3 regions of the Streptomyces sp. NPDC104226 genome follow, and region 3 is predicted to be linked to each of the others. Evidence: predicted binding sites of a transcription regulator. Region 3 holds the regulator's gene; each other region holds the start of a gene.
The links. Region 3 encodes HrcA, which represses chaperone genes, less so after heat shock. Its sites were predicted from a motif close to TTNGCACTCNGNNNNNCNGAGTGCNAA; they were not measured.
Positions count from the first base shown of each region.

Region 1: a site for HrcA is predicted at 5,642-5,668, ahead of groL (chaperonin GroEL). Genes of this name have one in related genera too.
Region 2: a site for HrcA is predicted at 3,023-3,049, ahead of groES (co-chaperone GroES). Genes of this name have one in related genera too.

Region 1 is NZ_JBVJMS010000005.1:101,550-111,641, forward strand. It holds gene otsB (trehalose-phosphatase) at 1-184, shown strand, start outside; gene ACZ60J_RS16895 (alpha,alpha-trehalose-phosphate synthase (UDP-forming)) at 386-1,765, opposite strand; gene ACZ60J_RS16900 (glucosyl-3-phosphoglycerate synthase) at 1,863-2,849, opposite strand; SAM riboswitch class I at 3,045-3,203, shown strand; gene thrC (threonine synthase) at 3,221-4,531, shown strand; gene ACZ60J_RS16910 (ubiquitin-like small modifier protein 1) at 4,566-4,844, shown strand; gene ACZ60J_RS16915 (cold-shock protein) at 5,256-5,465, shown strand; gene groL (chaperonin GroEL) at 5,834-7,456, shown strand; gene ACZ60J_RS16925 (phosphoribosylanthranilate isomerase) at 7,649-8,260, shown strand; gene ACZ60J_RS16930 (alanine/glycine:cation symporter family protein) at 8,379-9,839, shown strand; gene ACZ60J_RS16935 (Uma2 family endonuclease) at 9,946-10,092, shown strand, end outside.
Region 2 is NZ_JBVJMS010000006.1:245,844-255,935, forward strand. It holds gene ACZ60J_RS20455 (LCP family protein) at 1-469, opposite strand, end outside; gene ACZ60J_RS20460 (sensor histidine kinase) at 527-1,918, opposite strand; gene ACZ60J_RS20465 (response regulator transcription factor) at 1,911-2,594, opposite strand; gene groES (co-chaperone GroES) at 3,191-3,499, shown strand; gene groL (chaperonin GroEL) at 3,636-5,267, shown strand; gene ACZ60J_RS20480 (ester cyclase) at 5,394-6,092, opposite strand; gene ACZ60J_RS20485 (SDR family NAD(P)-dependent oxidoreductase) at 6,200-6,973, opposite strand; gene ACZ60J_RS20490 (MOSC domain-containing protein) at 6,983-7,660, opposite strand; gene ACZ60J_RS20495 (LysR family transcriptional regulator) at 7,741-8,649, shown strand; gene ACZ60J_RS20500 (WhiB family transcriptional regulator) at 8,799-9,134, opposite strand; gene ACZ60J_RS20505 (response regulator transcription factor) at 9,514-10,092, shown strand, end outside.
Region 3 is NZ_JBVJMS010000015.1:167,724-177,815, reverse strand. It holds gene ACZ60J_RS36410 (16S rRNA (uracil(1498)-N(3))-methyltransferase) at 1-638, opposite strand, end outside; gene ACZ60J_RS36405 (nitronate monooxygenase) at 635-1,726, opposite strand; gene dnaJ (molecular chaperone DnaJ) at 1,942-3,078, opposite strand; gene hrcA (heat-inducible transcriptional repressor HrcA) at 3,079-4,095, opposite strand; gene ACZ60J_RS36390 (MBL fold metallo-hydrolase) at 4,259-4,984, shown strand; gene ACZ60J_RS36385 (DUF3097 domain-containing protein) at 5,013-5,810, shown strand; gene hemW (radical SAM family heme chaperone HemW) at 6,070-7,272, opposite strand; gene ACZ60J_RS36375 (AMP-dependent synthetase/ligase) at 7,381-9,273, opposite strand; gene lepA (translation elongation factor 4) at 9,528-10,092, opposite strand, start outside.

The DNA.
Region 1 (10,092 bases), on a different contig from region 3:
GGACCTCGCGGCGTACTCGGCGGTGGAGAAGCTGCGGGCCGGCGGCATGCCGGGGCTGCTGCTGTGCAGCGGCTCGGCGGAGGTCCCGGAACTCGCCGCCCGCGCGGACCTGACCGTGTCCGGCCCGTCCGAGGTCGTCACCTTCCTCTCCGCACTGGCAGCGGAGCTGCGCCGACCTTCTTGATGCGGCCGGTGGGCGGGTGCGGCTCGGTGGGCCCTGTGGGGCGGGGTCCCCTACCCGCCCTTCGCCCGTTCCCCCGGGCTCTGCCCGGACCCGGTCCGCGCTGCGGCACATCCAGCCCCGCCGGCGTGTGAGGCGCGGGGTCCGGGGCGGAGTCCCGGGGAACGGGCGAAGGGCGGGTAGGGGACGGCCCCGCAGGGGCGCTCAGGTGCGGAGGGCGTTCAGTTGGGCGGTGAGCCACTGGGTCGGGGGGAGGGCGGTGGCGGCTGCCGCCAGTCGCTTCGTGCGGTCCGCGCGCTCCGCCGCCGGCATGGTGAGCGCGGCGTGCAACGCCTCCGCCGTGGCCGTCACGTCGTACGGGTTCACCGTCAGCGCGTCCGCGCGGAGCTCCTCGTACGCCCCCGCCCCGGTGGAGAGCACCAGCACGCACCCCGCCTCCGAGACCACCGGGATCTCCTTCGCGACGAGGTTCATGCCGTCCCGCACGGGATTGACCAGCGCCACGTCCGCCAGCCGGTACACCGCCAGGGACCGCGCGAAGTCGTCCTCGACGGAGACGAGCACCGGCTGCCAGCCGGCCGTGCCGAACTCCGCGTTGATCTCCGCCGCCAGCTCCCGCACCGACTGCGTGTACTCCCGGTAGACGGCCAGGTCCTGCCGGGAGGGGTAGGCGGAGGCCAGGTGGACGACCCGCTCCCGCCATTCGGGGTGGGTGAGCAGGAGCTCCCGGTACGCGAGGAGCCCGCGCAGGATGTTCTTCGACAGCTCCGTGCGGTCCACCCGGGCGATCGTCTTCAGCCCGCCGATCTCCGCCCGCAGCGCCGCCAGCTTGTCGTCGACCTCCTGCCGGTGCGCGAGCGCGCGCAGCTCGTCGCCGTCGACGCCCAGGGGGTACGGGGTCACCTGCGTGAGCCGGGCCGGCCCGCGCTCGCCGTCGACCGCTGCGCTGCCGAGGAAGTTGTCCGCCCACTCCCGGGTGTGGAAGCCGAGGCGGTCCGCCCCGAGCATCCCGCGGAGCAGCTGGTCGCGGATGTCGTCCGGCAGCATGCGCAGGAACTCCGGCGCCGCCCACGGCGTGTGCGTGAAGTGCCCGATCCGCAGGTCGGGGCGGAGCTCCCGGAGCATTCCGGGGGCCAGCGCCAGGTGGTAGTCCTGGATCAGGACCACCGCGCCCTCGGCGGCCTCCTCGGCCAGCGCCGCCGCGAAGGCCTCGTTGTACGCGACGTACGAAGCCCAGCGCCGCCGGAACTCCGCGTCGAAGACCGGCTCGCGCGGGATCTCGTACAGGTGGTGGTGGAGGAACCACAGCACCGAGTTCGCGATGCCGTTGTAGGCGCCGTCGTAGACCTCCGGGTCGATCGGCAGCATCCGTACGCCCGGCTCGCGGACCCCGCGCCGTACCGCCTCCCGGTCCGCGTCCGACAGCGCCGCGCAGATCCACAGCGCGTCCGGCTGCTCGGCGAGGGCGGTGGAGAGGCCGGAGACGAGGCCGCCCCCGCCGCGGCGGGCACTGAGCGTGCCGTCCGCGGCGAGGGCGTACGAGAGGGGGCCGCGATTCGCGGCGACGAGCACCTGGGAAGCCATGCGGCGAACCTAGCCCGCCCCGCCTCCGGTCAAACGTCGGCGCCTGCGCGTCCGCCGGACCGAGAGGAAGACCACACCACCGGGTGCCGCGGGGCGCTCATGCCACGCGGCGGTGTGCGTACTCCTCGATGTCCCGCATCGGCGGCCGCTCCTCGGTGTCCACGGCGTAGGTGTGCGGTACGAAGCCCTCCGGGCCGCGCTCGAACTGCGTCAGCTCGGGGCGTACGAGGTGGCCGCGCGAGAGCCGCACCTGCGCCGTGCGGTAGATCGCGGCGGCCATCCGGCCCAGGGCCTGGCCGTCCTGGTGCCGGTGCAGCCGTACGCCGACGTCCACCTGGGCCAGCGCGTCCAGTCCGGCCGTGTGCAGGGCGTCCACCAGCAGGCCCAGCTCGACCCCGTAGCCCACCGGGAACGGCAGCCGTTCCAGCAGCTCGCGCCGTACGGCGTACTCCCCGCCGAGCGGCTGGACGAAGCCGGCCAGCAGCGGCCAGTGGAGGTTGAGGAGGGGGCGGGCCACCAGCTCCGTGACCCGGCCGCCCTGGCCGTGCCCCCTGGCGGAGGGCGTGGAGGCCGGGTCGCCGAACTCCTGGCCAAGGGGGCGGTCGTACATCGCCTTGACGAACCGCACGTCCGGATCGGTGAGCAGCGGGCCGACGATCCCCGAGACGAAGGTGGCCGAGAAATCGCGCAGGTCGGCGTCGACGAAGCAGACGATGTCACCGGTGGTGGCCAGCAGCGAGCGCCACAGCACCTCGCCCTTGCCGGGCACGGCCGGCATCCGCGGCAGCACCTCGTCGCGGTGCACCACCCGGGCCCCGGCCTTGGCCGCGACCTCCGCGGTGCGGTCCGTGGAGCCCGAGTCGATCACGACGAGCTCGTCGACCAGGGGCACCGGCAGACCCTCGATCAGATCGCGCCGGATCACCTCGACGATCTCGCCGACCGTCGCCTCCTCGTTCAGCGCCGGCAACACCACGCTCACCGTGGTCCCCGCTGCCCGCTTGGCGGAAAGCAGCTGGCCGAGCGGTCGGTCGGCGGCGGACCAGGAGCGGTCTGCCAGCCAGCGCTCCACCTCTTCCAGCACCTTCAGCACTCCCTGGTTCTTCACTGTCGTTCACGGGTTTGGACCGAAATGTGATCCATCTCGCGGTTCGGACGGCTGTCTCAACCACCCGGGCCTTCGGTTACAGTCTTGAACAACGCGATGGCCCACCGCATGCCGGGGGGCCCGCGTACAAACGCACCGGCGCGCCACAGAGCGCGTGTGCCGGTGCCATACCGCTCATCCAGAGGGGCAGAGGGACACGGCCCGTTGAAGCCCCGGCAACCCTCCAGTCGGTTCTCGCGATCGCGCATACCAGCGCCGCCAGCGAGGTCCCCGGCTAGGGAAGGTGCCAATTCCGTCTCATGGCGAAGTGCGCCATGGGGAAGATGAGGAGAAAGGGCCTCCCAGTCATGGCTGCACAGTCTGTCGCAACCTCTGCCGAAACCGTTGAAAGCATCGCTTCCGGTACTCCTGTCGATCTCGGTCCCGCCACCGGCCTTTCCTGTCGTGAGTGCGGTACCCGCTTCGAGCTCGGCCCGATCTTCGCCTGCGCCGAGTGCTTCGGCCCGCTCGAAGTCGCCTACGAGCTCCCCCTGGGCGACCCGGAAGCGCTGCGCGCCGCCATCGAGGCCGGCCCGAACAACATCTGGCGCTACGCGCCGCTGCTGCCCGTCCCGGCGGACGTTGCCTCCAAGCCGAGCCTGAACCCCGGCTTCACCAAGCTCGTGGACGCGGCCAACCTGGCCAAGGAGCTCGGCGTCACCGGCAAGCTGTACGTCAAGGACGACTCCGGCAACCCGACGCACTCCTTCAAGGACCGCGTCGTGGCCATCGCCGTCGAGGCGGCCCGCGCCTTCGGCTTCACCACCCTCTCCTGCTCCTCCACCGGCAACCTGGCCGGCGCCGTCGGCGCCGCGGCCGCCCGCGCCGGCTTCCGCTCCTGCGTGTTCATCCCGCACGACCTGGAGCAGGGCAAGGTCGTCATGGCCGGTGTCTACGGTGGCGACCTGGTCGGCATCGAGGGCAACTACGACGACGTCAACCGCTTCTGCTCCGAGCTCATCGGCGACCCGCTGGGCGAGGGCTGGGGCTTCGTCAACGTCAACCTGCGCCCGTACTACGGCGAGGGCTCCAAGACCCTGGCGTACGAGATCTGCGAGCAGCTCGGCTGGCAGCTGCCCGACCAGATCGTCATCCCGATCGCGTCCGGCTCGCAGCTCACGAAGATCGACAAGGGTCTGCAGGAGCTGATCAAGCTCGGCCTCGTCGAGGACAAGCCGTACAAGATCTTCGGTGCCCAGGCCGAGGGCTGCTCGCCCGTCTCGACCGCCTTCAAGGCCGGTCACGAGGTGGTCCGCCCGCAGAAGCCGAACACCATCGCCAAGTCGCTGGCCATCGGCAACCCGGCGGACGGCCCGTACGTCCTGGACATCGCGCGCCGCACCGGCGGCTTCGTCGAGGACGTCAACGACGAGCAGGTCGTCGAGGCCATCAAGATCCTCGCGCAGACCGAGGGCATCTTCGCCGAGACCGCGGGCGGCGTGACCGTCGGCGTGACGAAGAAGCTCATCGAGAACGGTCAGCTCGACCCCTCGCTCACCACCGTGATCCTGAACACCGGTGACGGGCTCAAGACCCTGGAGGCGGTGGCCGCCGACAGCGGCCAGACCGCCACCATCCGCCCGAGCCTGGACGCGTTCCGCGCCGCCGGCCTGGCCTGATCCTCCTCCTGCACACCGGAAAGGCAGTAGCGCCATGAGCGTCAACGTCCGCATCCCCACCATCCTGCGCACCTACACCGGCGGCCAGGCCGAGGTCTCCGCCGAGGGCGCGACCCTCGAGGAGGTCATCCAGTCCCTGGAGGCGAGCCACCCCGGCATCGCCGCGCGCGTCCTGGACGACCAGGGCAAGCTGCGCCGCTTCGTCAACGTGTACGTGAACGACGACGACGTGCGCTTCGAGGGCGGGCTGCAGACGTCCACTCCGGACGGTGCCGGCGTTTCGATCATCCCCGCCGTCGCGGGCGGCTGCTGAGGCCCTCGGAGCCCCGTAGCGCTCCGCACGTCGCGGAAACCGAGTTGCCCCCTCCGTTACCAAACGGAGGGGGCAATTCTGCTTGGTTGGGCGCGGTAGAGTTGGGGAAGTCCCCTCCGCTGTTCTTGCCCGCCGCATATGAGCGGGTCGCGTGAGGGTTGACATTGAGTCAACATGCAAGTGCGCTATGGGTCGTTGGTGGTGTTTGTCCGGCCCGAGTTGCCCTGGAATATTCCTGGTTTTCACCCTATTTCAATCTTTTGCCGTGTCCAGAATTCTCGTCGGAATGACCTGTTGCAGACAGCAGCGGTGCGGATACATTCAGCCCCGGTCGAGGCGTTCCGGCGCAAGTTCTGACCCGGGACCGCGAAGTGCGGTCCTGCGCAAGGGCCAGTAATAGGGGAGTTAGGCATGGCTCAGGGCACCGTCAAGTGGTTCAACGCGGAGAAGGGCTACGGCTTCATCGCGGTCGACGGTGGTGCGGATGTGTTCGTCCACTACAGCGCCATCCAGATGGACGGGTACCGCACCCTTGAAGAGGGTCAGCGGGTCGAATTCGAGATCTCGCAGGGCCAGAAGGGTCCGCAGGCGGACATGGTCAAGCTCGCCCCCGTCGGCTAGTCCGGGCGCGATCGACCACCGACACGTACGCGGCCACGCACGGCGGCCGCGCACGACGGCACAACGGCATCTGTACGAGGGGCCCACATCCTGGACACGGGATGCGGGCCCCTCGTGCGTGAGGGCTCCGGGGCCCTTGCGGTGTCCGGGTGTTCATCCCGGGTTGCCCGAAGCCGCTTGCACTCGGGGGGGCCGAGTGCTAATCATTGGCGTTAGCACTCTCCGAGTGAGAGTGCTACTAAACGAGGACCGGGTCGGTGAGGCCCGCAGGGTCCGGCGGGAAGAAACCGCCGGGCACGCAGGCCGTCCGTCGCGGGCGCGGGCGCGGTCCGGGAGCAATCCACCGCTGTCCGGGAGGACCACTTCAGATGGCCAAGATCATTGCGTTCGACGAGGAGGCCCGCCGCGGCCTCGAGCGTGGGATGAACCAGCTCGCCGACGCCGTCAAGGTCACCCTTGGCCCCAAGGGTCGCAACGTCGTCCTTGAGAAGAAGTGGGGCGCCCCCACGATCACCAACGATGGTGTCTCCATCGCCAAGGAGATCGAGCTCGAGGACCCGTACGAGAAGATCGGCGCCGAGCTGGTCAAGGAAGTCGCCAAGAAGACGGACGACGTCGCCGGCGACGGTACGACCACCGCCACCGTCCTCGCCCAGGCGCTCGTCCGCGAGGGCCTGCGCAACGTGGCCGCCGGTGCGAACCCGATGGCCCTCAAGCGCGGTATCGAGAAGGCCGTCGAGGCCGTCTCCGCCGCCCTGCTGGCGCAGGCCAAGGACGTCGAGACCAAGGAGCAGATCGCTTCGACGGCCTCCATCTCCGCCGCCGACACCCAGATCGGCGAGCTCATCGCCGAGGCCATGGACAAGGTCGGCAAGGAAGGCGTCATCACGGTCGAGGAGTCGCAGACCTTCGGCCTGGAGCTCGAGCTCACCGAGGGCATGCGCTTCGACAAGGGCTACATCTCGGCGTACTTCGCCACCGACATGGAGCGCATGGAGTCGTCCCTCGACGACCCGTACATCCTGATCGTCAACTCCAAGATCGGCTCGGTCAAGGACCTGCTGCCGCTCCTGGAGAAGGTCATGCAGTCCGGCAAGCCGCTGCTGATCATCGCCGAGGACGTCGAGGGCGAGGCGCTCTCCACCCTCGTCGTCAACAAGATCCGCGGCACCTTCAAGTCCGTCGCCGTCAAGGCCCCGGGCTTCGGTGACCGTCGCAAGGCCATGCTCGGCGACATCGCCATCCTCACGGGCGGCACGGTCATCTCCGAGGAGGTCGGCCTCAAGCTCGAGAACGCCGGTCTCGACCTGCTCGGCCGCGCCCGCAAGGTCGTCATCACCAAGGACGAGACCACCATCGTCGACGGTGCCGGTGACAGCGACCAGGTCCAGGGTCGCGTCAACCAGATCCGCGCCGAGATCGAGAACTCCGACTCGGACTACGACCGCGAGAAGCTGCAGGAGCGCCTGGCGAAGCTCGCCGGCGGTGTTGCGGTCATCAAGGCCGGCGCCGCGACCGAGGTCGAGCTCAAGGAGCGCAAGCACCGCATCGAGGACGCCGTTCGCAACGCGAAGGCGGCCGTCGAAGAGGGCATCGTCGCCGGTGGCGGCGTGGCCCTGCTGCAGGCCTCCTCGGTCTTCGAGAAGCTCGAGCTCACCGGCGACGAGGCGACCGGCGCCAACGCCGTCAAGCTCGCGCTGGAGGCCCCGCTCAAGCAGATCGCCGTCAACGGTGGTCTCGAGGGTGGCGTCGTCGTGGAGAAGGTCCGCAACCTGGCCGTCGGCCACGGCCTGAACGCCGCGACCGGCGAGTACGTCGACATGATCGCCGAGGGCATCATCGACCCGGCGAAGGTCACCCGCTCCGCGCTGCAGAACGCGGCGTCGATCGCGGCCCTCTTCCTCACCACCGAGGCCGTCATCGCCGACAAGCCCGAGAAGGCCGGCGCCGCTGCCGGCGGCGGCATGCCGGGCGGCGACATGGACTTCTGATCCACCCCGGGCTCCGGCCCGACGGTAGATCGGCTGTTCGCACCACGTACCGAGGGCGGCACCCTCTCCTCACGGAGGGGGTGCCGCCCTCGGGCGTTCGCGCGGGCCGCGGGGCCGTCTCTTTCGGACCGTGCCGTGTCCGGCCCCTGGGGCGGGCCGCACCGGCCGCCCGAGCTTTGGTTGACTGCAGGTATGACTGATGTGTTCGTCAAGATCTGCGGGCTCAAGACCGCGCACGACGTCGAGGTCGCCGTGGCCGCCGGAGCCGATGCCGTCGGCTTCGTGTTCGCGCCCGGCAGTCCCCGTACGGTCGATGCCGCGACGGCGCGGGCGCTGGTCGCCGGGGTGCCGGACGGGGTGCTGACCGTGGGGGTGTTCCGGGGGCAGTCCGTCGCCGAGGTGCGGCGGTTCGCGCAGGAGAGCGGCGTACGGGGCGTGCAGCTGCACGGCGAGGAGGGCCCGGAGGAGTTCGCGGCGCTGCGCGCCGAGGGGCGCACCCTGCTGCGGGCGACGGCGCAGCACGTGGAGCGCTGCGGGGAGTACGGGGAGGACCTGCTGCTCCTCGACGCCCCGGACCCCGGCTCCGGCAAGCCGTGGAACTGGGGCTCGGCGGAGTTCACCGCGCCCGCGGGCCGCTGGCTCCTGGCGGGCGGGCTGACTCCGGCCAACGTGGGCGAGGCCCTCGACGTCACCGGGGCGTGGGGGGTGGACGTCTCCAGCGGCGTGGAGAGCGAGCGCGGGATCAAGTCCCCGGACCTCATCCGCGCCTTCATCGCGGCGGCGCGGGGCGTCCAGCGGCCGTGAGGGGCGTCCAGCTGTGGTGAGGAGGGGGCGAAGGGCGGGCGGTGAGGGCCTTCCGTCCCTTCGGCGACGGACGTAGGTCCCTGTCCGCGGGCCTTCCGCCCCGGGGAGACTTCGCATCATGGACACTCTGGATTCGGTGATCGTCAACGTCAACGATCACCTCTGGACCTACCTGCTGATTCCGCTGGTGGTCGGTGCGGGCCTGTACTTCACGGTCCGCTCCCGGGGTGTGCAGCTGCGCCTGCTTCCGGAGATGTTCCGGGTGCTGAAGGAGAAGACCCCGCCGCGCGCCGACGGCCGCAAGCAGGTCTCCTCCTTCGGCGCCTTCACGATCTCGGCCGCCGCGCGCGTCGGTACCGGCAACATCGCCGGTGTCGCCGCCGCCATCACCCTGGGCGGCGCCGGCGCCGTCTTCTGGATGTGGATGATGGCGCTGATCGGCGCGGCCTCCGCCTTCGTGGAATCGGCCCTCGCCCAGCTCTACAAGGTGCGCAACGCCGGCGGCGCCTACCGGGGCGGCCCCGCGTACTACATGCAGCGTGCGCTCGGCAAACGCTGGCTCGGAGTGCTCTTCGCGGTGACGATCACCGTCACCTTCGGCTTCGTCTTCAACGCCGTACAGGCCAACACCATCACCGCCGTGGCCGCAGGCTCGCTCGCCGACGCGGACGGGTCGAACTGGTTCGGCCCCTCCCTCGGCGTGCTGCTGGCCGCACTGCTGGGCCTGGCCGTCTTCGGCGGGGTCAAGCGGCTCTCGTCCGTCACCACGGTCCTGGTCCCGGTCATGGCGATCGTCTACCTGCTGCTCGGCGCGGCGGTGGTCCTCCTCAACATCACCGAGTTCCCCCGGGTCATCGCGGACATCGTCGGCGGGGCCTTCGGCTTCCGCGAGCTGGCGGCCGGCGGCGTCGGCGCGGCGATCCAGCAGGGCATCCGGCGCGGCATGTTCTCCAACGAGGCGGGCCTCGGCTCCGCCCCGAACGCGGGCGCCGCCGCCGAGGTCTCGCACCCGGTCAAGCAGGGCCTCGTACAGTCCCTCGGCGTCTTCTTCGACACCCTCCTCGTCTGCACGATGACGGCCTTCATCGTCCTCGTGACCAACCCGGAGCTGTCCGGCCGCCAGGGGGCGGACCTGACGCAGACCGCGCTCAGCGACACGCTGGGCGGGTGGGCGGGCCACCTGCTCACCGGCGTCGTCTTCATGCTCGCCTTCAGCAGCATGATCGGGAACTACTACTACGGCGAGACCAACATCCAGTTCATCACCCGCAAGCGGTGGGTCCTGCCCGGGTACCGGGTGCTGGTCCTGTCGGCGGTCGTGCTGGGCTCGCTCGGCTCGGTGTCGGTCGTCTGGAACCTGGCGGACGTGTTCATGGGCCTCATGGCCCTGATCAACCTGGCCGCGATCATCCCGCTGTCGGCCATCGCCTTCCGCCTCCTGGACGACTACCTCGCCCAGCGCCGGGCGGGCCTGGAGCCGGTCTTCACCCGCGACCGCATGCCGGACCTCAAGGGCATCCAGTGCTGGGACCCGATCCGCACGACGGTCCCGTCCTCCCAGGCCCCGGAACGGGTGTAGCGGGGGTTTTCGTACCCCGATCGTGGGACGTTGAACGAAGCGGCCGCATGCCGTGAAACCGTCGGTCTACGCTCGCTGGCATATGCCGAGCGAGAGGAAGCCCGCGATGGCCGCAGCCATGGTCGAGCCCGGCCCGAACGCCGACGGCCGCACGTGGGAGTACCTCCTGCAGAGCTGGCGTGACCTGGACGTGCCGGAGGGCTGGCGCGCGGAGATCGACCGAGGGCAGATCACCTTGGGGCCTCCGCCCCAC
Region 2 (10,092 bases), on a different contig from region 3:
TCGCCCGGCCGTACGCCTCCTTGATCTTGGCCTTGCCGGTGAAACCGGGCACCCCGTGCAGGACGACGGAGTCGTCGCGCGGCACCGAGAAGGCCTGCGCCCGGCTCCCGTCGCCGGGGACGTGCAGCAGGATCAGGGTGTTGGTGTTGTAGCCGCCGACGTCGGAGCTCGCGCCCGCGTGCAGCTTCTCCAGCACCGCCGGCGGGAGGTCCTCGCCGTTCTGGTCCCGGCGGCTGTCCAGGCCCATCAGCAGGATGTTGGTGTCGCCGTGCTGCGACTTCTCGGCGCCCTCCAGGGCCTTGGAACTGCCGATGCTGGAGGCGAGGTCGTCGTACAGGTACCAGGCCGTCGCCCCCGCCAGCACCACCAGGGCGCAGCCGGACGCCAGCAGGGTGCGGGTGAGCCTGCGGCGGCGGGACGCGCGGACCGGGGGCTTCGGGGCACGGGTCTTCCTGCGGTGGGCGCTCATGCATCCCGATGCTGGGGGAGCGGTGCTGAAGGAAACCTGAGGGTCCTGAAGGCGCCTTCAGAGGCGGGGGCGGTCCGAGGCCGGGGCGGGCAGGCGCAGCACCAGGCGGGCGCCGCCGCCGGGTGCGGGGAACGCGCCGACCTCGCCGCCGTGCGCCCGGGCGATCTCCCGGGCGATGGCCAGCCCCAGGCCGGTGCCGCCGCCGGCCCGGCTGCGGTCCGCGTCCAGCCGCACGAACCGCTCGAAGACCCGGTCCCGGTCGGCCTCCGGGATGCCCGGCCCGTCGTCCGCGACCTCCAGCAGCGCCCAGCCGTCCTCGGCGAAGGCCCGGACCACGACCCCGGTACGGGCGTACCGCAGGGCGTTGTCCACCAGGTTGGCCAGCGCCCGCTCCAGCCGCGCCGGATCCCCGGCGGCCGGTACGGGAGCCCGCGCGTCCAGCCGTAGCGGCACCCGGGGCTCCGGGCGCCGCGCCGCATCCTCGGCGGCCAGCAGCGCGAGGTCCACCGGCTCGGTGCGCGGCGCGGGCCCGCCGTCCAGCCGGGCCAGCAGGAGCAGATCGGCCGCGATGCCCTGCAGCCGCTCGGTATCGGCCAGCGCGGCCGCCACCGACTCCCGGTCGGGGTCCCGCAGCGCCACCTCCAGCCGGGACCGGACGGCCGCGAGGGGGTTGCGCAGCTCGTGCGAGGCGTCGGCGGTGAACTGCCGCTGGCGGGCGTCGCTGCGCTCCAGCCGGTCGAGCGTCTCGTTGACCGTCCGGGCCAGCTGCGCGATCTCGTCGGCGCCGCCCGGGTCCGGGACCCGCCGGTCCAGCTCGCTCCCGGTGACCGCCGCCAGCCCGGTGCGGATCGCGGTGACCGGGCGCAGCGCATGGCCCGTCACCCACCAGGCCAGCGCCGCCGAGAAGGCGATCAGCGGGGGCGCACCCGCCAGCAGGCCGAGCGCGACGGCCCGGTTGGCGTCGTCGACGTCGCCGAGCACGGTCGCGGCGTAGACGGTGTGCGGGTCGTGCGCCCCCGGCGGGCCGGGCGCGTCCACGGCGACCACCACGCGCCGCTGCGCGCCGGGGCGCGCGGGCGGCAGCACGGCCGAGCGCATGTCCCGGCCGGGCGCGGGGCTCAGCTCCGTGAGCTCCGGGGTGTCCTTCAGGTCCCCGCTGGTGGCCACGACCGTCCCGGCGGCGTTCCGTACGAGGACCAGGTCGACCCCGTCCTCGGGCGCGGGCAGCCGGCCGGCGGCCGGGAGGCTCCCCGTGTCGTACTGGGCGGCCACCTTGCGGGCGGCGAGCTCGGTGCGGCCGGTGGTGTTCTCGATGAGGTTGGCGCGCAGCAGGGTGTAGAGCCACAGCCCGCCGGCGGCCAGGACGGCGGCCATCGCGAGGGCGGCGGCCGCGGCGGCGCGGGCGCGGAGGCTGCCGAGGCGGCTGCCCCGCCCGCGCGGCTCAGCCACCGTCGGGGGCCATCCGGTAGCCGGTGCCGTGCACGGTGAGGATCGAGCGGCGGCCGAAGGGGACGTCGATCTTCCGGCGGAGCGAGGAGACGTAGACCTCGACGATGTTCGGGTCGATGCCGTGCGGGCCGTCCCAGACCTCGTCGAGGATGTCCTGCTTGGCGACGGCCCGGCCGGGCTGCTCCATCAGGCAGCCCAGGACGCCGAGCTCGCGGGCGGTCAGCTCGATCTCGTGCGTGCCCCGGCGGCAGCGGCGGCCCTGCGCGTCGAGCACGAGGTCGCCGGCCTGGAGGACGGCGGGCCGGGCGGCGGTGGCCGTGCGGCGGGTGAGTGCGCGGAGGCGGGCGGCGAGGACGACGAAGGAGAACGGCTTCGTCAGGTAGTCGTCCGCGCCCGAGTCCAGCCCCTCGGCCTCGTCGTACTCGCCGTCCTTGGCGGTCAGCATCAGCACGGGGGTGGCGACGCCGTGGGACCGCATCCGGGTGCAGATCTCGTAGCCCGAGAGGCCCGGGAGCATCAGGTCGAGGAGGACCACGTCGTACGGGCCTCCGGTGAGGGCCAGGTCCAGGCCGCGGTGGCCGTCGTGGGCGAGGTCGACCCAGTGGCCGTCGGCGGAGAGGCCGCGCCGCAGTGAATCGGCGAGGCTGACTTCGTCTTCGACGACCAGGATCCGCATCCCCCAAGCGTCACATACCGGGCACCCGTTCCTCCTTCACGCGCCGCTCGCGCGGCTCGGCCCTGGAGGGCCTCCCCGGCTTCGCGCCGCTGCGCCGGACTCCGTCCGGCGGTGGTGGGGCGGGGGTGCGGCCACGGCCGCCCGTTCCCCGGTCCGGTGGGCGCGTGCGGGTGGGTGGGCCCTGCGGGGCGGAGTCCCCTACCCGCCCTTCGCCCGTTCCCCGGGCTGCGCCCGGACCCCCCTGGGGCTCCGCCCCAGACCCCGCGCCTCAAACGCCTCATCCAGCCCCTCCGGCGTTTGAGGAGCAGGGGTCCGGGGACTGGTCCCCGGCAACGGTGCCGCAGGGAGCCAAGGGCCGGCGGCGCCCCCGGGGAGCGGGGTCCGGGGCCCCGGCAGGCGGGTCCGGCTGCGAAACCCAGCGGCGCGTATTGGCACTCCGCTTGACCGAGTGCTAATCCCCGGAATAGTCTCGCGTCTGGCACTCGCCCCTGGTGAGTGCCAACCCTGCGACAGTGGATCCGGCACCCGCGACGACGGATCGACAAGCTCGCCACCCAGACAGTTAACTCCGGATCTCCGAAGCGGAAGGTCAGATCGTGACGACCACCAGCTCCAAGGTTGCCATCAAGCCGCTCGAGGACCGCATTGTGGTCCAGCCGCTCGACGCCGAGCAGACCACGGCCTCTGGCCTGGTCATCCCGGACACCGCGAAGGAGAAGCCCCAGGAGGGCGTCGTCCTCGCGGTGGGCCCGGGTCGCTTCGAGGACGGCCAGCGTCTCCCGCTGGACGTCACCGTCGGCGACGTCGTCCTGTACTCGAAGTACGGCGGCACCGAAGTGAAGTACAACGGCGAGGAGTACCTCGTCCTCTCGGCCCGCGACGTGCTCGCGATCGTCGAGAAGTAATCACTTCTCCAGTTGTGTTGTGAGCTACGCCCCTGGTCACCCCTGCTGAAGCCGGGCGGCGAGGGGCGTAGTTCGTTTTGGACAGGCGGTCGCGGTGAGCGGCCGGGGATAGCAACGAGAGGGCTGAACCGCTCCCATGCCGAAGATTCTCAAGTTTGACGAGGACGCCCGTCGCGCCCTTGAGCGTGGCGTCAACAAGCTCGCCGACACCGTCAAGGTGACGATCGGTCCCAAGGGCCGCAACGTCGTCATCGACAAGAAGTTCGGCGCTCCCACCATCACGAACGACGGTGTCACCATCGCGCGTGAGGTCGAGCTCGACGACCCGTACGAGAACCTTGGCGCGCAGCTCGTCAAGGAGGTCGCGACCAAGACCAACGACGTCGCGGGCGACGGCACCACCACCGCCACCGTCCTGGCGCAGGCGCTGGTCCGCGAGGGTCTGCGCAACGTCGCCGCGGGTGCTTCCCCGGCCGCCCTGAAGAAGGGCATCGACGCCGCGGTCAAGGCCGTCTCCGAGGAGCTCCTCGCGACCGCCCGTCCGATCGAGGACAAGTCCGACATCGCCGCCGTGGCCGCGCTCTCCGCGCAGGACCAGCAGGTCGGTGACCTCATCGCCGAGGCGATGGACAAGGTCGGCAAGGACGGTGTCATCACCGTCGAGGAGTCCAACGCCTTCGGCCTGGAGCTCGAGTTCACCGAGGGCATGGCCTTCGACAAGGGCTACCTGTCCCCGTACATGGTCTCCGACCAGGAGCGTATGGAGGCCATCCTCGATGACCCGTACATCCTGATCAACCAGGGCAAGATCTCCTCCATCCAGGACCTCCTGCCGCTGCTGGAGAAGGTCATCCAGGCCGGCGCCTCCAAGCCGCTCCTGATCATCGCCGAGGACGTCGAGGGCGAGGCGCTCTCCACCCTCGTCGTCAACAAGATCCGTGGCACCTTCAACGCCGTCGCCGTCAAGGCGCCCGGCTTCGGTGACCGCCGCAAGGCGATGCTCCAGGACATGGCCACCCTCACCGGTGCCACCGTCATCGCCGAGGAGGTCGGCCTCAAGCTCGACCAGGCCGGTCTGGACATCCTGGGCTCCGCCCGCCGCGTCACGATCTCCAAGGACGGCACCACCATCGTCGACGGTGGCGGCTCCTCCGACGAGGTCCTCGGCCGCGTCAACCAGATCAAGGCCGAGATCGAGTCCACCGACTCGGACTGGGACCGCGAGAAGCTGCAGGAGCGCCTGGCGAAGCTCGCCGGCGGCGTCTGCGTCATCAAGGTCGGCGCCGCCACCGAGGTGGAGCTCAAGGAGAAGAAGCACCGTCTCGAGGACGCCATCTCGGCGACCCGCGCCGCGGTCGAGGAGGGCATCGTCTCCGGCGGTGGCTCCGCGATCGTCCACGCCGTGAAGGTGCTGGAGGACAACCTCGGCCTGTCCGGCGACGAGGCCACCGGTGTCGCGGTCGTGCGCCGCGCCGCCGTCGAGCCGCTGCGCTGGATCGCCGAGAACGCCGGCCTCGAGGGCTACGTCATCACCTCGAAGGTCGCCGAGCTCGAGAAGGGCCAGGGCTTCAACGCCGCCACCGGCGAGTACGGCGACCTGGTCAAGGCCGGCGTCATCGACCCGGTCAAGGTCACCCGCTCCGCGCTGGAGAACGCCGCTTCCATCGCGTCCCTGCTGCTCACGACCGAGACCCTGGTCGTCGAGAAGCCGGCCGACGAAGAGGCCGACGCCGGTCACAGCCACGGTGGCCACGGCCACAGCCACTGACTCGGCCGCTGACCTCGTCAGAGAGTCAGTGAGTCGGTAAGCAGTAAGCACGGCAAAGCCCCGGTCACCGCTGCCAAGCGGTGGTGACCGGGGCTTTCCCGTGTGCGGCCCGCCCCGCGTGGAGCGTCAGCCGGGCATCATGCCCATCTGGCGCATCAGGCCCGGGGCGTCGTAGTACCACCAGTCCTCGGCGATCTGGCCGTTCTCGATCCGGCAGGTCGTACAGCCCGACATGGTGAATTCCCTGCCGGTGGGCGCGACCCCCATGAACTCGCCCTTGTGGGTGCCCTTCCAGTCCCACAGGGTGGTGACGCAGTCGCCTTCGGCCAGCTGGCGCGTCATGTCGAAGGTCATGTCGAAGGCGTCCCGCCACATGCCGACGGTCTTGCGGATGCCCTCCCGGCCGTGGCCTTCGCCGGGGCGCTCCATGATGTCGTGGGTCATGTAGTCGGCCGCGATGCACTCTTCGACGGCGTCGAAGTCGCCCTTGCCCACGACCTCCTCGAGGAAGCGGTTCACGACGAGCTTGTTGAGGTACTCGTCGCGGACCACGTCGAGGTTCATGAACTTCGGCATGCCGTCGCAGAGCGCCACCATCTCCTGGAACATCCGGTCCGTTTCCGGGAGCTGAGAGTTCTTCATGGCCTCTTCGTACGAGGGGAACTCGACGAGGTCCAGGTAGTGGGTGCTGGAGTCGCGGTCCCTGCCGATGAGCGTGTGAGTGACCGTGCGCCTGCCCGCGGTCTGCTCGGCATAGCGGTCGATGAGATGGTTCATCTCGTCGAAGCGCGTGGTCTCGTAGTCGATCACTTGTACGAATGTCATCGCGTCGCCTCCCGCGCTGGATGGGACACATCCAGTCTAGGGAGATTTCACCCATTTGCCGCGTTTACTCGCAGGTCGCCAGGCCGCCGCAGGTGGCAGAGGTGCGGCTACTGCGGCCCGTACTTGCGCCCCGTACGCGAGGACACTCCGCCGAGCAGCCCCCGCGGGGCCACCTTCACCAGGCCCATCAGCGCCTTGTACCGCGGGTCCGGGATCGACACCGTCCTGCCCCGGGCCAGATCGGCCAGCGCCGCCGCCACCAGCTTGTCGGCGTCGAGCCACATCCAGCCGGGGATGTTGTCCGTGCCCATGCCGGCCCGCTCGTGGAACTCGGTGCGCACGAAGCCCGGGCACAGCGCCATCATCCGTACGCCCGAGCCGGACAGGTCCTTGGCCGCGCCCTGGGTGAACTGCACGACCCAGGCCTTGCTCGCCCCGTAGGTGCCGCGCGGCAGGAAGGCGGCCACCGAGGCCACGTTGATCACGCCGCCGCGTCCGCGCGAGCGCATCGGCTCCACGGCCGCCGAGGTCAGCCGCAGCACCGCCTCGATGTGGACCTTCAGCATGGTCAGCTCGTCGGCCATGGAGACTTCGAGGTAGCGGCCCTTGTTGCCGAAGCCCGCGTTGTTCACCAGCAGGTCCACCGGGTGCTTGCGGTCGCCGAGGCGTTCCTCGACGGCCGCGATGCCGTCCTCGGTGGAGAGGTCGGCGGCCAGCACCTCGGCCTCGATCCCGTGCCGGTCGTGCAGCTCGGTGGCCTGCTCGCCGAGCCGCTTGGTGTCCCGGGCCACCAGGACGAGGTTGTGCCCCTCGGCGGCGAGCCGCCGGGCGAAGGCGGCGCCGATGCCCGCCGTGGATCCCGTAATCAACGCAGTCGTCATAGGCGCAACCTAGTCGCCCTGCTTCCCGTACTTCTCCACGTGGGCCAGTGCCTTGTCCCGAGCCTCCGGCTCCAGGGCGTCGCCCGCCGCCAGCGTGCGCGGCAGCAGCTCCCGCTCGGTGGTGAAGGCACGGAACCAGAACTCCACCGTCACCTCGTGGTCCGGGCGGTGCACGACCTCGATGGTGTCGCCGGGGGAGACCGAGCCCTCCTGCAGGACCCGCAGGTAGGCGCCCGGCCGGGCTTCCTGGGTGAACCGCTTCACCCACGCCTTCTCGCCGAGCATCCCCTGGAAGGTCCGGCACGGGATGCGGGCCGAGGCCACCTCCAGGAGCAGGTCGGGGCCCACCCGCCAGCGCTCGCCGAGCAGCGCGCCGTTCACGTCGAGGCCGGCGGTGGTGAAGTTCTCGCCGAAGATGCCGCCGGGCAGTTCGCGGCCGAGCTCGCGCTCCCACCACTCCAGGTCCTCGCGGGCGTACGCGTACACGGCCTGGTGGTCCCCGCCGTGATGGCGCAGATGGCAGACGTCGTCCCCTTCGACACCGCTCGCACCGACGCCCTTGGGGCCCGGCGCGAAGACCCGTACGGGCCCCGGCGCGGGGATCTTGCCGTGACCGGTCAGACCGTCCGGGGCGTCGGTGTAGTCGACGGCCGTCGCGCGGCCGAGGTTCACGGAGATCAGATGCATGGCCCCACGCTAGCGGAATGGCCTCAAAGGCTGCCGGGGATTATGTGCGCCCAGGTCAAAGCACCCCTTATGCTCGAAGGGTGATCGAGGCACGCCATCTCCGAGTTCTGCGCGCTGTCGCCGGAACCGGGTCCTTCTCCGCCGCCGCCCGCGAGCTCGGCTGCACCCAGCCGGCCGTCTCCCAGCAGATGAAGGCCCTGGAGCAGTCCGCGGGCACCCCGCTGCTGATCCGCACCGGGCGCGAAATGCGCCTCACCCAGGCCGGTGAGGCGCTGGTCCGGCACGCCGCCGGGATCCTCGCCGGGCTGACGGCCGCCGAGGAGGAGGTCGCGGCCATCGCCGGGCTGCGCGCCGGCCGGGTCCGGCTGGTCTCCTTCCCCAGCGGCAGTTCCACGCTGGTGCCGACCGCGCTCGCGGCGATGCGCGGCGAACATCCCGGGACCCGGATCTCGCTGGTCGAGGCGGAGCCGCCGCGTTCGGTGGAGATGCTGCGCGAGGGGGACTGCGATCTCGCGCTGGCCTTCCGCTACGGCGGCGACGGCGACGGGCGGGGCTCGGCGGCCGAGTGGGAGGACCTCGTGGTCCGGCCGCTGCTGACCGACCGGCTCGTCGGACTGGTTCCCGAGGGGCACCGGCTGGCGGGGGCGGAGCGGGTGGGCATGGCGGAGCTGGCCGACGAGCCCTGGATCGCGGGCTGTCCGCGCTGCCGCCGCCATCTGGTGGAGGTGTGCGAGGCCGCCGGTTTCACCCCGCGCATCGACTTCGCCACCGACGACTACCCGGCCGTGGTCGGCCTGGTCGGGGCCGGGCTCGGGGTCGCGGTGCTGCCGGAGCTCGCGGTGGAGTCCGTACGGGCCAAGGGCGTGAGCACCCTCGCCGTGGAACCGGCCGTCGAGCGGGAGATCGTCGCGCTGACCCTGCCCGACCTGGCGCGGGTCCCGGCGGTGGCCGCGACCCTGGCCCAGCTGGAGCGGGCCGCCCGGCGCTGACGGCCGGTCCGGCGCCGGAGCATCCGCGCCGGACGGGCGCCACCCGAAGGACCGTACGGCGGTACGGCCGGTCGGGTGGCTGCCGAGCCCGGATGGTTCGGAGAAGGTTCGGAGAAACGTTCCTTCGGTCGTTTCGGCGGGAAGCCCGTTCAGTGCGGGGCGATCGGCGCGCTCGGTCCGATCGCGGTCGTGGCCGGGATCAGGCGATGGCGCGCGCGGCCCATCAGTTCTTCGCGTTCGTCCTCGGTGAGGCCGCCCCACACCCCGTAGGGCTCGCGGACGGCGAGTGCGTGCGCGGCGCATTCAGAACGCACCGGGCAGCGCATGCAGACCTCTTTAGCCGAGGTCTCGCGCGCACTCCTGGCCGCGCCCCGCTCGCCTTCCGGGTGGAAGAAGAGGGAGCTGTCGACCCCGCGGCAGGCAGCCAGCAGCTGCCAGTCCCAGAGGTCGGCGTTCGGTCCGGGGAGGCGGGAGAAATCTGCCATGGGTAGTCCTCTTGGTGCCGGTACTGAGGCGGATACGGTCCATGTCTCCACATCTACTGTCGTAGTAGATGTAAATATGACTGATTGCGAATCTAGCCTCAGACATGCGCCAAACGGAAGGAAAGCCGCCAAATAGGGCATACCGTCATCTGGAGGACACGCGGCGAGTGGCTCCTGCCGTGTGTTCGCTTCCTCACGTAGAGTGCCGAAGGTGTCCGTCCGACCCGTAACTCTTTCGAGTGACCATCGTTGAGAGTGCGAAGGCGGTTGAACCAAGAAGTTCTCGGACAGGTGTCCGGGAGCATCGACCGCACAGGTGACGATACGTACCAGCCTGGAGGCTCAAGGTGACGCGCATCAGCAGCTGCGGAGGGCGGTCATGACTTCCGTCCTCGTCTGCGACGACTCCCCGCTTGCCCGAGAGGCGCTCCGTCGCGCGGTTGCCACCGTGCCCGGCGTCGAGCGTGTGACGACGGCTGCCAACGGCGAGGAAGTCCTCCGCCGCTGGGGTGCCGACCGCTCCGACCTGATCCTGATGGATGTACGGATGCCCGGGCTCGGCGGTGTGGAGACGGTCCGCCGTCTCCTCTCGGCCGACCCCGGCGCCCGCATCATCATGCTGACGGTCGCCGAGGACCTGGACGGCGTGGCCCTCGCGGTCGCCGCCGGCGCCCGCGGCTATCTGCACAAGGACGCCTCGCGCGCCGAACTGCGGGCCACGGTCACCCAGGCCCTGGCCGACCCGACCTGGAGGCTGGCCCCGCGCCGGCTCCGCTCGGCCGAGATGGGCGCCGCGCCCACGCTCACCGCGCGCGAGATCCAGGTGCTGGAGGGCATGAGCCACGGCCGGTCCAACGCGGAGATCGGGCGCGAGCTCTTCCTCTCCGAGGACACGGTCAAGACGCACGCCCGCCGGCTGTTCAAGAAGCTGGGCGCGTCCGACCGGGCGCACGCCGTG
Region 3 (10,092 bases):
GCGGCGAAGGCGGCGAGTTCGTCCGGGGAGACCCCGCCCTCGGGTCCGACGACCAGGACGACGGAGCCCGCGGCGGGCAGTTCCGCGGTGGCCAGCGCGCCCGAGGGGGCGTCCCGGTCCTCGTGCAGGACCACCGCGAGGTCGGCCTCCGCGAGCAGCGCCGCGACCTGCTTGGTCGACAGCGCCTCGGCGACCTCGGGGAAGCGGACGCGGCGGGACTGCTTGCCGGACTCGCGGGCGGTGGCCCGCCACTTCGCGAGGGACTTGGCGCCCCGGTCGCCGCGCCACTGGGTGATGCAGCGCGAGGCCTGCCAGGGCACGATCGCGTCGACGCCGGTCTCCGTCATGGTCTCGACGGCGACCTCGCCCCGGTCGCCCTTGGGGAGGGCCTGGACGACGGTGATCCGGACGGCCGGCTCCGGCTCCTCGAAGACCCCGGACACGGAGACGACGAGGCGGTCCTTGCCCTCGGCGGCCGTCACGACGGCCTCGGCCCAGCCGCCCCGGCCGTCGGTCAGCACGAGGGCCTCGCCGGGGGCCAGCCGCTTGACGGAGACCGCGTGGCGGCCTTCGGGGCCGTCCAGGACGAACTCCGGCCCCGCGGGAACCTTTTCGACCACGAACACCGGGGCGGTCATGACGCACTCCTCATCTGCATTGCCTTCAACGCCTCCTGTGCCGCGCCGAGTTCCGCCGCGAGCACCTCCACCAGTTCCCCGGCCGGCAGGGCCCTCGCCAGCCGGTGGCCCTGGCCCGCCCACAGGGCCATGCCCTGCGGGTCCCCGGCCGCGGCGGCGGCCTTGCGTAGCGGCGCGGTCAGGTGGTGGACCTGCGGGTACGCGGCCGGGGCGTACGGGCCGTGCTCGCGCATGAACCGGTTGACCAGTCCGCGGGCCGGGCGCCCCGAGAAGGCCCGGGTCAGCTCCGTCCGGACGAACAGCGGGTCGGTCAGCGCCTTCTTGTGCAGGGGGTGCGCGCCGGACTCCGGGCAGGCCAGGAAGGCCGTTCCGAGCTGCGCCGCCTCCGCGCCCGCGGCGAGCAGTGCGGCGATCTGCGAGCCGCGCATCAGGCCGCCCGCCGCGATGATCGGCAGGGCCACGGCCTCGCGGACCTGCGCGACGAGCGCGAGCAGGCCGACCCCGGACGTGCCGTCGCCCTGCGGGTCGTCTCGGTGGGTGCCCTGGTGGCCGCCCGCCTCCACGCCCTGGACGCAGACGGCGTCGGCGCCGGCCGCCTGGGCGGCGCGGGCCTCCTCGACGGAGGTGACGGTGGCGATCGTGTACGTACCGACCTTGCGCAGGCAGGTGAAGGCGGCGGGCGAGGGCAGGCCGAAGGTGAACGAGACCACGGGTACCGGGTCTTCGATGAGAATGGCCAGTTTGGCGTCGTAGCCGTCGTCGCTGGTGCCGATGATGTCCTCGTCGGCGAGGGAGATCTCGTACCAGGAGGCCTCGCTGGCGAGGTGCCCGCGGTAGACCTCCAGGGCCGCCGGGTCCGCGTGGGAGGCCTGCGGCATGAAGAGGTTGACGCCGAAGGGGCGGCGGGTGAGCGCACGCAGCCGCTTGATCTCCTGGTACATGCCGTCGGCGGTCTTGTAGCCGCCGGCGAGGAAGCCCAGTCCGCCCGCTTCGCACACGGCGGCGGCGAGCGGCGGGCAGGAGGCGCCGCCCGCCATGGGCGCCTGCACGATCGGGTACGTGAAGAGACCGTTCGGTGCGGAGGACATGAGCTGCATCGTGCCATGTCCCGCTCACGGGACCGAATCACGGCATTCGCCTGGCATAGTCCCTTCGCCGGGGTGCCCGAATACCGCTGCCGCCCCGCCGCCCCGCATGCCGCGAGCCCGGTCCGGGGGATCCCCCGGACCGGGCTCGCAGGTGTTCTCGTACGCTGCTCGGCCGCCCCTCGACGGCGTCGCTCGGCGCCCGTCAAGGGCGTCGCTCAGCGCCCGTTGAAGGCGTCCTTCAGGCGGCTGAACAGGCCCTGCTGACCCGGCGCGAACTGGCCCATCGGCCGCTCCTCGCCGCGCAGCTTGGCCAGCTGGCGCAGCAGGTCCTCCTGCTGTGCGTCCAGCTTGCCCGGGGTGGTGACCTCGACGTGCACGATCAGGTCGCCGCGCCCGCCGCCGCGCAGGTGGGTGACGCCGCGGCCGTGCAGCGGGATCGCCTGCCCGGAGCCGGTGCCGGGCCGGATGTCGATCTCCTCCAGGCCGTCCAGCGTCTCCAGCGGGCACTTGGTGCCCAGGGCCGCCGCGGTCATCGGGATGGTGACCGTGCAGTGCAGGTCGTCCCCGCGCCGCTGGAAGGTCGGGTGCGGCAGTTCGTGGATCTCCACGTACAGGTCGCCGGCGGGGCCGCCGCCGGGGCCGACCTCGCCCTCGCCCGCGAGCTGGATCCGGGTGCCGTTCTCGACGCCGGCCGGGATCTTGACGGTGAGGCTGCGGCGGGAGCGGACCCGGCCGTCGCCCGCGCACTCGTGGCACGGGGTCGGGACCACGGTGCCGAAGCCCTGGCACTGCGGGCAGGGGCGCGAGGTCATGACCTGGCCCAGGAAGGACCGGGTGACCTGCGAGACCTCACCGCGGCCGCGGCACATGTCACACGTCTGCGCCGAGGTGCCGGGGGCGGCGCCCTCGCCGGAGCAGGTGGTGCAGACGACGGCCGTGTCGACCTGGATGTCCTTGGTCGTACCGAAGGCCGCCTCGTCCAGTTCCAGGTCGAGGCGGATCATGGCGTCCTGGCCGCGGCGGGTCCGCGAGCGCGGTCCGCGCTGCGAGGACTGGCCGAAGAAGGCGTCCATGATGTCGGAGAAGTTGCCGAAGCCGCCCGCCCCGAAGCCGCCGGCTCCGCCGCCGCCCGAGGAGGACAGCGGGTCGCCGCCGAGGTCGAAGACCTGCTTCTTCTGCGGGTCCGAGAGGACCTCGTAGGCGGCGTTGATCTCCTTGAAACGCTCTTGCGTCTTGGGATCGGGGTTCACATCCGGGTGCAGCTCGCGGGCGAGCCGCCGGAATGCCTTCTTGATCTCGTCCTGCGATGCGTCGCGGCGCACGCCGAGAACGGCGTAGTAGTCCGTGGCCACTTACGACTCCGCCAGGATCTGTCCGACGTAACGTGCCACTGCGCGTACCGCTCCCATCGTTCCGGGGTAGTCCATGCGGGTCGGTCCGACCACGCCGAGTTTGGCGACTGCTTCGCCGCCCGAACCGTAGCCGACCGAGACGACGGACGTGGAGTTCAGTCCCTCGTAGGCATTCTCATGCCCGATCTTTACGGCCATTCCCGACTCACTGGCCTCGCCCAGCAGCTTGAGGAGCACGACCTGCTCCTCCAGCGCTTCGAGCACCGGCCTGATCGTCAGGGGAAAATCGTGTCCGAAGCGGGTGAGGTTGGCGGTGCCGCCGATCATCAGCCGCTCCTCCGCCTCCTCGACCAGCGTTTCGAGGAGGGTGTCGAGGACGGCTCGCACCGTCACCCGGTCCTCGTTCTCGAAGGACTCCGGAAGGTCCTTCACCAGCGGCGGCACGTCGGTGAACCGGCGGCCGACCACACGGCTGTTGAGGCGGGCCCGCAGGTCCGCGAGCGAGGCCTCGCCGAAGGGGGCCTGGCAGTCGACGAGCCGCTGTTCGACCCGGCCGGTGTCCGTGATGAGGACGAGCATCAGGCGGGCCGGGGCCAGCGAGAGCAGCTCGACGTGCCGGACGGTGGAGCGGGTGAGCGAGGGGTACTGGACGACGGCGACCTGCCGGGTGAGCTGCGCGAGCAGCCGCACCGTACGGCCGACGACGTCGTCGAGGTCCACGGCCCCGTCGAGGAAGTTCTGGATGGCCCGGCGCTCGGGCGTCGACAGCGGTTTGACCCCCGCCAGCTTGTCGACGAAGAGGCGGTAGCCCTTGTCGGTGGGGATCCGGCCGGCGCTGGTGTGGGGCTGGGCGATGTAGCCCTCGTCCTCCAGCACGGCCATGTCGTTGCGCACGGTGGCGGGCGAGACGCCGAGCCGGTGCCGCTCGGTGAGCGCCTTGGAGCCGACCGGCTCCTCCGTCCCGACGTAGTCCTGGACGATGGCGCGCAGCACTTCGAGTCTGCGTTCGCTGAGCATCGCGCACACCTCCATCGTTTCCGTCGTTCGCGGCTTCGGCAGGCACCGCCCGAGGCGCCGCCTGCTGGCACTCTGAGCGTTCGAGTGCCAGAGATCCCCCGGTCAGTGTACGGCGGGGTGGTACACCCCTAGCAAGGGCGGCCCGCCAAGGTAGCGTCGCGGCATGGACGTGCGTTGGGAAGAGGCGGGCTGGGAACGGCTCACCGAACGGACCGGCCGGCGACGCCTGCCGGTGTGGGACTGCACCGTGGGACTGGTGGTGGGAGAGGATTCCGCCCTCCTGATCGACCCCGGGTCCTGCCTGCGGGAGGGTGCGCTGGTGCGCACCGAAGCGGAGCGGCTGGCGGGCCGGCGCGTGACCCATCTCGCATTCACACACGGACATTTCGACCACGTGCTGGGCGGCGCGGCGTTCGCGGGCGCCGAGGTCTACGGTCCGGTCGGGCTGGACGCCCTGCTCTCCGCGAGCCGGGACGAGCTACGGGCGGACGCGGTCCGGCACGGTCTCGCGGAGGCCGAGGCGGCCGAGGCGGCGGATCTGCTGGTGCTCCCCCGGCACCTGGTGTCGGGCGAGTGGACGCTCGACCTGGGCGGGGTGCAGGTGCTGCTGGCGAACGTGGGCCCTGGGCACACCCGGCACGATCTGGCCGCCTTCGTGCCCGGTGCGCGCGAGGCGGTCTTCTGCGGCGACCTGGTCGAGGAGTCGGGCGAGCCGCAGGCGGGTCCGGACGCGGTGCCGCGGCAGTGGCCGGCGGCCCTGGACCGGCTCCTCGCCCTGGGCGGGGACGACGCTCTGTACGTACCGGGTCACGGAGCGGTGGTCGACGCGGCCTTCGTGCGTGCCCAACGCGACACACTGGCGGCGCGTTTCGGCGTGTCGGACACCTGAGACGGCCCGCTCTCCTACCCTCGGCCGGATGCGTGAGTACTCCCCCGACCTGACCCCGCAGTGGAAGCGCTCCAAGCCCGCGCCGGAGGTGCCGGCCGATCCCGATCTGGTGGTCGAGGTGGCGGGTACGGACTTCTGCGGTGCGGTGGTGGCCTGCGAGGCGGGCACGGTCACCCTGGAGGACCGCTTCGGCAAGCGCCGCGCATTCCCCCTCGAACCCCGCGGTTTCCTCCTGGACGGGGCGGTGGTGACCCTGACCCGCCCGGCGCGGGGGCCGGCCGCCCCGGCCCGTACGGCCTCGGGCTCCCTCGCCGTCCCCGGGGCCCGGGCGCGGGTGGCGCGGGCGGGCCGGATCTACGTGGAGGGCCGCCACGACGCCGAACTCGTCGAACGGGTGTGGGGCGACGACCTGCGCATCGAGGGCGTCGTGGTGGAGTACCTGGAGGGCATCGACGACCTCCCGTCCGTCGTCGCCGACTTCGCCCCCGGTGCCGACGCCCGCCTCGGCATCCTGGTGGACCACCTGGTGCCCGGCTCGAAGGAGTCCCGCATCGCGGCCTCCGCCACCTCGCCGCACGTCCTGATCGTGGGCCACCCGTACGTGGACGTCTGGCAGGCGGTGAAACCCTCGGCCCTGGGCATCCGCGCCTGGCCGGTGATCCCGCCCGGCCAGGACTGGAAGACGGGCATCTGCCGCGCCCTGGGCTGGCCGGAGAACACCGGCGCCGCCTGGCAGCACATCCTGTCCCGCGTGACCTCGTACAAGGACCTGGAGCCCACCCTCCTGGGCGCGGTGGAGCACCTCATCGACCACGTGACGGCATAGCCCCGGGAAAGCGGCCCTGCGGGGCAGTCCCCCACCCGCCCTTCCACCGTTCCCCGGGCTCCGCCCGGACCCGGTCCGCGCTGCGGCACATCCAGCCCCGCCGGCGTGTGAGGCCCGGGGTCCGGGGCACAGCCCCGGGGGATCCGGGGCACAGCCCCGGGGAACGGGCGAAGGGCGGGTAGGGGACCTCGCCCCGCGCAGCGGGCAAAGGGTGCTGCGGGGACCTCGCCCCGCAGGCCCGGCCCACCCCCGGACGGGGTCAGTCGACCAGGTCCCGGACCACCGCGTCGGCCAGCAAACGCCCCCGCAACGTCAGCACGGCCCGCCCGGCCTCGTACGGGGCCGGTTCCAGCAGCCCGTCCGCCAGGGCTCGGCCGGCCGCTGCCAGCCCCGCAGGGGCCAGCAGGGACAGCGGGACCCCGTCCACGAGGCGAAGCTCCAGCAGGATCCGCTCCACCCGCCGGTCCTCCTCGGAGAGGAGTTCGCGTCCCGCGCCCGGGGAGCGCCCCTCCGCGAGAGCGGCGGCGTACGCCCCCGGGTGCTTCACGTTCCACCACCGCACCCCGCCCACGTGCGAGTGCGCTCCGGGCCCGGCCCCCCACCAGTCGGCGCCGCGCCAGTACAGCTCGTTGTGCAGGCACCGCCCGGCCTCGGAGGTGGCCCAGTTCGAGACCTCGTACCAGGAGTACCCCGCCTCGGCCATCACCGAGTCGAGGATCAGGTACCGGTCCGCGTGGACGTCGTCGTCCGTCATCGGGACCTCGCCCCGCCGGATCCGCCGTGCGAGCTGGGTGCCCTCCTCCACGATCAGCGCGTAGGCGCTGATGTGATCGGGCCCGGCCCCCAGGGCCGCCGACAGCGATGCGCGCCAGTCCTCGTCCGACTCCCCCGGCGTCCCGTAGATCAGGTCCAGGTTCACGTGCTCGAAGCCCGCCGCCCGCGCCTCCGCGACGCAGGCCTCGGGCCGCCCGGGGGTGTGCGTGCGGTCGAGCACCTTCAGGACGTGCTGCTTCGCGCTCTGCATGCCGAAGGAGATGCGGTTGAAGCCGCCCGCGCGCAGCTCGGCCAGGTACTCCGGGTTCACGGACTCCGGATTGGCCTCGGTGGTGACCTCGGCGTCCTCGGCCAGCCCGAACTCCTCGCGGATCGCCGCGAGCATCCGTACGAGGTCCCCGGCGGGCAGCAGCGTGGGCGTACCGCCGCCCACGAACACCGTCCGCACGGCCCGCGGGTCGTCCCCGAGCACCTTCCTGGCCAGCCTGATCTCGTCGATCAGGGTGTCGGCGTAGTTCTCCCGGGAGGCGAGCACGCCTCCGGTGCCCCGCAGCTCGGTGGCCGTGTAGGTGTTGAAGTCGCAGTATCCGCAGCGCGTGGCGCAGTACGGAACGTGCAGGTAGAACCCGAGCGGCCGCTCCCCGGCTCCCGCCAGGGCGTGGGGCGGCAGCGAGCCGTCTTCGGGCATGGGTTCACCGTCGGGCAGTGCGGAAGGCATGGGCCCATTGTCCCGCACTGCCCCAAGGTCGTTTACGGTCCCGCGCGGACCCGGGGAGCCCCGGGGCCGCGCCCGCCGCTACGCCTCCCGGGAGCCCTCGTACATCTCTTCGATGAGGTGCTTGAACTCGCGCTCGACGACCGGCCGCTTCAGCTTGAGGCTCGGGGTGAGGTCCCCGTGCTCCACGTCGAGGTCGCGCGGCAGGAGGCGGAACTTCTTGACCGTCTGCCAGCGCTGGAGGCCCTCGTTGAGGGTCTGGACGTAGGTCTCGATGAGGCGGTTGGTCTCGGGGGCGGCCAGGACCTGGGAGTACGTCTTGCCCTCCAGGCCGCTCTCGGCGGCCCAGACCAGGATGGAGGGCTCGTCGAGGGCGATGAGCGCGGAGCAGAAGTTCCGGTCGGCGCCGTGGACGACGATGCTGGAGACGTACGGGCAGAGCGCCTTGAACTGGCCCTCGATCTCCGCCGGGGCGACGTACTTGCCGCCCGAGGTCTTGATCAGGTCCTTCTTGCGGTCGGTGATGCGCAGGTAGCCGTCGGCGGAGAGCTCGCCGATGTCGCCCGTGTGCAGCCAGCCGTCGGCCTCCAGCACCTCGGCGGTCTTCTCGGGCTGCCCGTGGTAGCCCTGCATGATGCCGGGGCCGCGCAGGAGCACCTCGCCGTCGTCGGCGATGCGGACCTCGGTGCCGGGGAGCGGCTTGCCGACGGTGCCGGTGCGGTAGGCCTCGCCGGGGTTGACGAAGGAGGCGGCGCTGGACTCGGTCAGCCCGTAGCCCTCCAGGATGTGGATGCCCGCGCCGGAGAAGAAGTAGCCGATCTCGGGGGCGAGGGCGGAGGCGCCGGAGACGGCGGCGCGCAGGTTGCCGCCGAAGGCCTCGCGGAGCTTGGAGAAGACGAGCGTGTCGGCGATCTTGTGCTTGGCGGTGAGGCCCATCGGGGCGCTCACCCGGCCGGTGCGGCGGAAGTTGTCCTGGGTGACCTTGGCGTACTCGCGGGCCACGCCGACGGACCACTGGAAGATCTTGTACTTGGCGCCGCCGCCGGCCCTGGCCTTGGCCGCGACCCCGTTGTAGACCTTCTCGAAGATGCGCGGAACGGCCGCCATGTAGGTCGGCTGGACGATCGGCAGGTTCTCGATGATCTTGTCGATGCGGCCGTCTACGGCGGTGACGTGGCCGACCTCGATCTGGCCGGAGGTGAGCACCTTGCCGAAGACGTGCGCGAGCGGCAGCCAGAGGTACTGGACGTCGTCCTTGGTGATCAGACCGGTGGCCACGGTGGCCTTGGCCATGTACGACCAGTTGTCGTGCGGCAGCCGCACGCCCTTGGGCCGGCCGGTGGTGCCCGAGGTGTAGATGAGGGTGGCGAGCTGGTCCGCGGTGATGGCCGCGATCCGCTCCTCGACCACCTCGGGGTGCTTGGCCAGGTACGCCCGGCCGCGCTCCTCCAGGTCGGCCAGCGAGAGCACCCAGCCCTCGGGGTCGCCGTCGGCCGGGACCGCGTCGGCGGCCTCGACGACCACCACGTGGGCGAGCTCGGGCAGGTCAGCGCGGCGCTCACGGGCCTTGGCCAGCTGCGCGGCGTCCTCGGCGATCAGGATCCGGCTCTCGGAGTCGGAGAGGATGAACGCCGATTCCTCGGCGTTCGTGCTCGGGTAGATGGTGGTGACGGCGCCGCCGGCGCACATCACGCCGAGGTCCGCGAGGATCCACTCGACCCGGGTGTTGGAGGCGAGCGCGACGCGCTGCTCCGGCTGGATCCCGAGCTCGACGAGTCCGGCCGCGATGGCGAAGACCCGCTCGGCGGCCTGGCCCCAGCTGAGCGACTTCCAGTCGTCCGGGCCGCCCCGGCCGTCCGCGGCGGGCACCGGATAGCGGTAGGCCTCGCCGTTCGGCGTGGCGGCGACGCGCTCCAGGAAGAGGGTCGCCACGGTGGGCGGGCGGTTCTCGATCAAGGTCTGTGTGGCGCTCACGGACATCCTCCGGACCACTCGGCAGGGCCTGTTCATCACAGGGGCGGACTGACTGGGTGGTGGGTCAGGGTGGGTGGCTGAGTCAGGGCTTGGCAGCATCCGACCAATAAAACTGGCGAGTAACCAACGAGCAGTGATCAGACTATGGGCCCTCCGCCTGGCGCGTAAGAGGCCCTGGGGAGCCGATTCATAACGAAACAGGCCCCCGCGCCGGAGCACGGGGGCCTGCTGCACATCGGACGCCGACGCGGCGGCTACTTCTTCTTGCCGCCGGACTCGTCGCTGGAGAGGACGGCGATGAAGGCGTCCTGCGGGACCTCCACGGAGCCGACCATCTTCATGCGCTTCTTGCCCTCCTTCTGCTTCTCCAGCAGCTTCCGCTTACGGGAGATGTCACCGCCGTAGCACTTGGCGAGGACGTCCTTGCGGATGGCGCGGATGGTCTCGCGGGCGATGACGCGCGAACCGACCGCCGCCTGGATCGGCACCTCGAAGGCCTGCCGCGGGATGAGCTCCCGCAGCTTGGCGACCAGGCGCACGCCGTAGGCGTAGGCCGCGTCCTTGTGCGTGACGGCGGAGAAGGCGTCGACCTTGTCGCCGTGCAGCAGGATGTCGACCTTGACCAGGCTGCCGGACTGCTCGCCCGTGGGTTCGTAGTCGAGGGAGGCGTAACCGCGCGTCTTGGACTTCAGCTGGTCGAAGAAGTCGAAGACGATCTCCGCGAGCGGCAGGGTGTAACGGATCTCGACCCGGTCCTCGGAGAGGTAGTCCATGCCGAGCAGGGTGCCGCGGCGGGTCTGGCAGAGCTCCATGATCGCG